One region of the Agromyces neolithicus genome, then DNA from elsewhere that is predicted to be linked to it. Evidence: predicted binding sites of a transcription regulator. Region 1 holds the regulator's gene; the other holds the start of a gene.
The links. Region 1 encodes LexA, which represses DNA repair genes until DNA is damaged. Its sites were predicted from a motif close to TCGAACANNTGTTCGA; they were not measured.
Positions count from the first base shown of each region.

Region 2: ABD164_RS01415 (HNH endonuclease signature motif containing protein) is a predicted target of LexA. The motif match lies at 1,207-1,222, and genes of this name have one in related genera.

Region 1 covers NZ_BAAANJ010000002.1:54,444-57,851, reverse strand. The annotation lists gene ABD164_RS03500 (Kelch repeat-containing protein) at 1-716, shown strand, start outside; gene ABD164_RS03495 (alpha/beta fold hydrolase) at 713-1,564, shown strand; gene lexA (transcriptional repressor LexA) at 1,613-2,326, opposite strand; gene ABD164_RS03485 (LysM peptidoglycan-binding domain-containing protein) at 2,559-2,954, shown strand; gene ABD164_RS03480 (histidinol-phosphate transaminase) at 3,001-3,408, shown strand, end outside.
Region 2 covers NZ_BAAANJ010000001.1:295,413-298,820, reverse strand. The annotation lists gene ABD164_RS01415 (HNH endonuclease signature motif containing protein) at 1-1,126, opposite strand, end outside; gene ABD164_RS01410 (response regulator) at 1,313-2,110, opposite strand; gene ABD164_RS01405 (histidine kinase) at 2,107-3,408, opposite strand, start outside.

The sequences.
Region 1 (3,408 bases):
CTCCGGCAGAGACGGTCGTGCCGCGCGGCGGCCACGCGGCGGCCGTCCTGCCCGACGGCCGCGTGCTCGTCGTCGGGGGCGACGCCGAGCCAGGTGGCTTCACCGCGAGTGCGGAGGTCTTCGACCCCGAGACCGGTGCGGTCGCGGCGGCGCGCCCCTTGCCGTGGGCGGCGGACGCCCTCGAGGCGACCTCGCTCGCCGACGGTCGCGTACTCGTCACGGGTGGCCGTGTCGATCGCGGTACCGGCACCGACGCGGCCGCCGTGTACGAACCTGATCGCGACGAATGGGTTGCGGTGGGATCGCTCGCGGTTCCCCGGTTCAAGCACTTCCAGGTGACGCTCTCAGACGGCCGGGTGCTCGTCGGCGGGGGCACAGCCGACGATCGCGGGCTCCATGCCTCGACCGAGGTCTTCGACCCCGCCGCAGGCGGCTTCTCGTCCGGCCCCGACCTCACGCAGCCGCGGTACAAGCTCTCGGGCGGCGCGCTCGCGCTCGCCGATGGTCGGGTGGTCGTCGGCGCCGGCGGCGACACTGTCGAGCTCATCGACGTCGCGGCGGGCACCTCGAGGGTGGTCGCGGAACTCGATACGACGGCCTCGTTCGCGACGGTCAGCCTGCTCGAGGACCAGTCGGTGCTCCTGCTCGGAGGCTACGACGACCGGATCGCTCTGACGGGCCTCATGCGCGAAGTGGCGATCCCGGATCGCCGATGAGATCGGCTGGCTCGCAGCGTCCATCCAGTTCGGTCGGGGGCGATGCCCAGCAGGGGAGGCTAGGTTCGCGTCATGCGCCTCGCACTTCACGAATCCGGCAGTGGCTCCAGGACCGCCATCCTCATCCACGGCATCATGTCGGATTCTCGGGCTTGGCACCGCGTGACCGCCGAACTCGAGGCCACGGGGGGTTCCGTGTGCTCGCGGTCGACCTCAGCGGACACGGCCGTAGCCCCCGCGCACTGCGCTACTCACCGGCAGCATGGGCCGACGACGTCGTCGAAACGGTCGCACCGCTGCTCGACGGTGCACCCGACGTGGTCATGGGGCACTCACTCGGCGGGCTCGTCGCGAGCCTGGTCGCCGATCGACTCGCGCCGCGCGCTGCGATCTACATCGATCCGGCCTTCGCGTTCCCGAAGGGCGTGAAGGGCTTGGCGTACAAGGCGTTCTTCGCGATGGCGCCGCGGCCGAAGCGATCGGCGCTCGTGCGCATGAACCCGAAGTGGAGCGCGGTCGACGTCGACATCGAGCTCGCGACGCTGCGCGACTGGGACAAGCGTACGATCCTGGGCTTCAGCGACACTCGACCGCTCGTTCCGCCGGCGAGGCTCGTCGCGCCGAGCCTTGTGCTGCTCGCCGAGAGGAGCCTGCTCATCACCGATCGGGTGGCTGCGCAGATGCGACGCCAGGGCATGACGGTGACGACGGTGCCCGGCACCGGTCACACCGTGTTCCGCGACGATCACGCGGGGTTCATGCGCGCGGTCACGGAGTGGCTTCGCGGAGTCGCACCCGCGACCGTGGGTGTGGCACGTGCCCTCGTGCCGGCACGGGTGACCGCCTGAGCCGACCGAGCCGACCGGCCTGAGCCCACTGCCGCGTGCTGGGTGGCGTCAGACGGCGCGCAGCACCGCCACGACCTTGCCGAGCACTTCGGCGTGATCGCCCACGATCGGTTCGAACGCGGTGTTGCGGGGGAGCAGCCAGGTGTGGCCGTCGCGCTGGCGGAACACCTTGACGGTGGCTTCGCCGTCGAGCATCGCGGCGACGATCTCGCCGTTCTCGGCCGTGCGCTGCGAACGCACCACGACCCAGTCGCCGTCGCAGATCGCGGCGTCGATCATCGAGTCGCCGACGACCTTCAAGATGAACAGCTCGCCCTTGCCGACGAGCTGCCGGGGGAGCGGGAAGACCTCGTCGATCTGCTGTTCGGCGGTGATCGGCACGCCTGCGGCGATACGGCCGACGAGGGGGACCATCGCCGCGTCGCCGACCGGCACCGGGTCGCCGGCGGCTTGGGGACGATCGTCGAGCCCCGGGAGTTCGATCAGCACCTCGAGCGCGCGCGGCCGGTTGGGGTCGCGCCGGAGGTAACCGGCGAGTTCGAGCTGATTGAGCTGGTGCGTGACGCTCGAGAGTGATGAGAGCCCGACGGCGTCGCCGATCTCGCGCATGCTCGGCGGATAACCCCGGCTCGCGACCGAACGCTGCACGACCTCGAGGATGGCGATCTGCTTCGCACTCAGGGTCTTTCGGCGTCGTGCCCGGCCGGTCTCACGCACGTCGTTGTCGGTGCTCACGGTCTCGCCCTTCGTCGAGGTCGCCATCGCGACCCAATGTCAGTGGTGTCTGGTCGACTGTCTTCCGGACATTCGAAACTGTATCCGCCCCGGGCGGCAGCGGCAAACATTCGTTCGAGTGTGTCGCCATATCCAGTGGCGAAGACATTCGGCGGTGAGGGGTTGCGGCTTCGAGCGTTCGAATGTATGTTCGGAACAGAGATTCGCATCCGGCCCTCCCGGCCGAGGGCCGGATGCGACTCGACTCAGGAGGTGTGACATGAGCGCAGCGATCGTGAATCCCGGCTTCCGCCCTCAGGCAAGCCTGCGGGCCACCCGAGCAGGGGCAGACCGTGAGACGCGCCCCGGGCGCCTGCGACTCACCCGGCGCGGCCGGGTCGTGTTCACCACCCTCGCGTCGATCCCTCTCGTGCTGTGGGCGATCGTCGCGGTGCTCTCCGCGGGTGGGGCTGCCGCCGATGTCGAGGGCGCCGCCGTCGGCGCGGGGCTCGAGTACGTCACCGTCGGCGCGGGCGACTCCCTCTGGGAGATCGCCGTGGCGCTCGATTCCTCCGCCGATCCGCGCGTCGTGATCGACGAGATCGTGCGGCTCAACGGTCTCGACGATGTGGTCATCGAGCCCGGGCAGCGCCTCGCGGTGCCGAACGCCGGCTGACGTCATACAGGGCATCGGCCCGAGTGCTCGTCGGTAGCATGGATCGGTGACGAGTCTCGACGACCTCCCCATCCGCGATGACCTCCGTGGGCGCACGCCGTACGGCGCTCCGCAAGCGCACGTGCCGGTCGCGCTCAACGTCAACGAGAACACGCACCCCATCCCCGAAGACGTGGCGCACGACATCGTCGCTCGCATCGCCGCGGCCATCCTGCGGCTCAACCGGTACCCCGACCGCGAGTTCAGCGAGCTCCGCTCGGCACTTGCCGCCTACCTCGGTCACGGCCTCACCTCCGAGCAGCTCTGGGCCGCCAACGGGTCGAATGAGGTGCTGCAGCACGTCATGCAGGCCTACGGGGGGCCGGGTCGTTCGGCGCTCGGCTTCGCGCCGACCTACTCCATGTACAGCCTGCTCGCGGCGGGCTCCGGCACCGAATGGATCGCCGCCTCCCGC
Region 2 (3,408 bases), on a different contig from region 1:
CGCAGAGGGGGAACAGGTTGTCGGCATCGGTGCGCCCGTTGTCGCGCACCCACTCCTCGAGGTGGTCGACGTCGGAGTCGTAGGCCGAGCGCGAGCATGTGGGATCGATGCACTCCTCGAACCGCATCGCGATCCAGTCGCGTTGCGCCTTCGTGGGCCGATACCGCGTGCGGTCGTATTCGAGGATCTCGCCGGTGAACGGGTCGGTGGCGACGCGCCGGAACGATGGTGCCTTCGCGAACAGGCTCGCGGCCGACACGCGATCGATGGTGCCGTAGCCGGGCAGTTCGACCGGCTGGTCGCTTTTGCCGATCAGGGAGAGCAGCGGAACGAGCAGCACCGGTCGAACCTTCGCGGCGGTCGGAGTGCCGTCGCCCGCGAGCCAGGCGACGGCGAGGTCGGCACGGATCTGATCGCGCGAACGCCAACCGGGCTCACCCGACGGGGTCCGCTTCTGTTCGGCCCGGGCGGTGGCGTTCAGCCGCTCGATGATGCGAACGGCATCGGGCGCGGCAACGAGCGCGTGGATATAGGTCATTCCGTCGTCGGCCGGCTCGACCCATATGCGCCGATCGGCGAAGGCTCGTGCGTGGCGGACCTCGGCGGATTCGTGCAGCAACCGCTGCTTCAGGCGGCGCGCCCGCCCTCGGAACGCCGCGACCGTCGTGTTCGCCGCCGCCTGCGCCAGCTTCTCGTCGAACTCGCGCAGGCCCTCGTCATCGTCGTTCCATGCGAAGACGAGGTCGACCGCTGCACCGACATGATCGACCGTTGCCTGGCCGGCTGCGAATGCGGCATGCAGCGCAGGCAGGCGGTCTTCGAGAACCTGCGCGCTGTGCGCGATCGAGCGCACCTGGTTGGTCGAGAGTCGCAGACGCAGCCCGACGTCGAACGCTGCCGCATCTTCAGCGAACTCCAGTGCGTCGGCCCTGGCCATGCCCTCGGGGCGCAGGTACACATGGGGGTTCGCGCGAGCGAGTCGCATCAGTTCGGCCAACGCGGTCCACTGCCGAGCATGAGCCCGGTTGATCTCGATCTGCGCGGCCTCGACTTCGCGCAATCGATCGAAGATGAGGTCGAGCCCGGTCGCCAACGTCTTGCCCGGCGTGGTCGTGCCCGGCGTCATCGTGGTCGCGAGGTTTCGTGCGGGAATGGGTGCATGACTGTCTCCAGTTCGTTCACTCCGGCACGAGGTACCCACAAGTGTAGCACATATATACGAATGTGAGCGCACTACAGATCAACAACCATAGAAGAAAATCACGAGTATTGCGGGGACCGCAGAGAGAGGCGTGATGGTGCGAGAGGAGGGTCAGCCTTGCGGCCGCACGACTCCGTTCTCGTACGCGTAGACCACCGCGTGCACGCGGTCGCGCAGGCCGAGCTTCATGAGCACCTTCGAGACGTGCGTCTTCACGGTAGCCTCACCGACCCACATGCGCTGCGCGATCTCGGCGTTCGAGATGCCCTCGGCGAGCAGCTCGAGCACCTCGCGCTCGCGGTCGGTGAGCGTGGCGAGTTCCGCCGTCATTTCTGCCGCTTCTTCTGTACCGAAAACAGGAGCTCGGGCCGCCGGGTCGTCTCTGGTTCCTGCTTTCGGCACCGGCTCGGCGTGTCTTCCTGTTTCCGGAACGGTGAGGGGATCCGGGGTCTCGAGATGGCGCTGCGGGCCTGCTCGACCGACCGGCCGGGCGACGGCCTCGATGACGCGGCGGGTGACGTCGGGCGAGAGCAGCGCATCGCCTCGGGCAACGACCTGAACCGCCTCGATGAGCTGCTCGGGGCTCGAGTTCTTCAGCAGGAACCCGCTGGCTCCCGCTTCGAGCGCCGCGAACAGGTAGTCCTCGCGGTTGAAGGTGGTGAGCACCAAGACGGCGGCAGCGGATGTCCCATCGCCGGTGATGCGGCGCGTCGCCTCGAGCCCGTCCATGCCCGGCATCTGCACGTCCATGCACACGACGTCGGGCGCGAACTCCGCGACCGCGGCGATCGCGGCGGTACCGTCGGCGGCCTCGGCGACGACCTCGATCCCCTCCTCCGAGTCGAGAATGGTTCGGAACCCCGCGCGCACGAGGCTCTGGTCGTCGACGACGAGCACGCGAATACTCACCCGCGCACCTCCTCGACCCGCCGCAACGGGAAGCGCGCCCGCACGAGATACCCGCCACGGGCCCGGGGCCCGAGCTCGACCGTGCCGCCGGCCGCGGCCACGCGCTCACGCATTCCGAGCTGCCCGAGGCCCGTGTCCGGGACATCCGCCGCCCCTTGCGCGACCGCGCGCGTGACCGTACCCGTGTTCGTCACCTCGATCTCGAGCGACTCGGCCGACCAGCGCACGCGCACGTCGGCGGTGGCCGCCGCGCCCGCGTGCTTGCGCACGTTCGTGAGCGCCTCCTGCGCGATGCGGTAGGCGCTGAGCCCGACGACCGGCGACACCGGGTGCGGGTCGCCGACGATCGCGAGGGTGGTCGGCAGGCCGCTCGCCATCGATTCGGCGACGAGTTCGTCGATGCGGTCGATGCCACGGGTCGACGTGCTCGTGATCGCGGGCTCGTCGAACTCGGCGAGCCCGAGCCCCAGCCCGAGCCCGGGCGCGACCGCGAACTCGTCGTCGCCGCCGGGGTCGGCTGCGTCTGCCGTGCCGCGCAGCGTGCCGAGCAGCCGATGCAGCTCGTCGACGGCGTCACGCGCGCTCGTCTCGATCGCCGAGAGCGACGCCGTCGCGGCGTCGGGATCCTTCGCGAGCACCCGCCGCGCCGCACCCGCCTGCACCCCGATCACCGAGACGTGGTGGGCGACCACGTCGTGCAGTTCGCGGGCGATGCGCAACCGCTCGATGGCGACGGCCTGCACGCGAGTGCGCTCGCGTTCGGCGGCGAGTTCGGCGGTGCGCTGCTCGAGTTCGGCCCGCGAACGCGCCGAGCGGTAGGCGTTGTCGCCGAAGTACCACGCGCCGCCGAAGTACAGCAGGTTCGTGAGCACGTTGATGAGTCCGTAGGCGACATACGGCGACAACGCGCCTTCGCGCGGCAGGTCGGGCAGGTAGTCCTGCACGGCCGAGTAGTAGATGAGATTCCAGAACAGCCACCCGAACATGCCGAGCACGATCACGCCGCGCACGATCGTCGCGCGCCGCCGACCGCGGCCCCACGCGCCGACGGTGTAGATCGCGATGAAGAGGCAGATATTGCTGAAGAGCGCCTCGCCGGCCATGGTGACCGAGCCGACGATGAAGGCGACGGATGCCGCGACCGCGACGATCTCGGGCTGCAGGCGCCGCGCGGCGAGGGGAAGCGACATGGCCGGCACCCAGATGGCCGACGCCCACCACGGCGCGTCTTCGCCCCAGCCGGTGATGCGGTACAGCACGACGCTCGCCGAGAGCCCGACCAGCAGCACCAGCGCGAG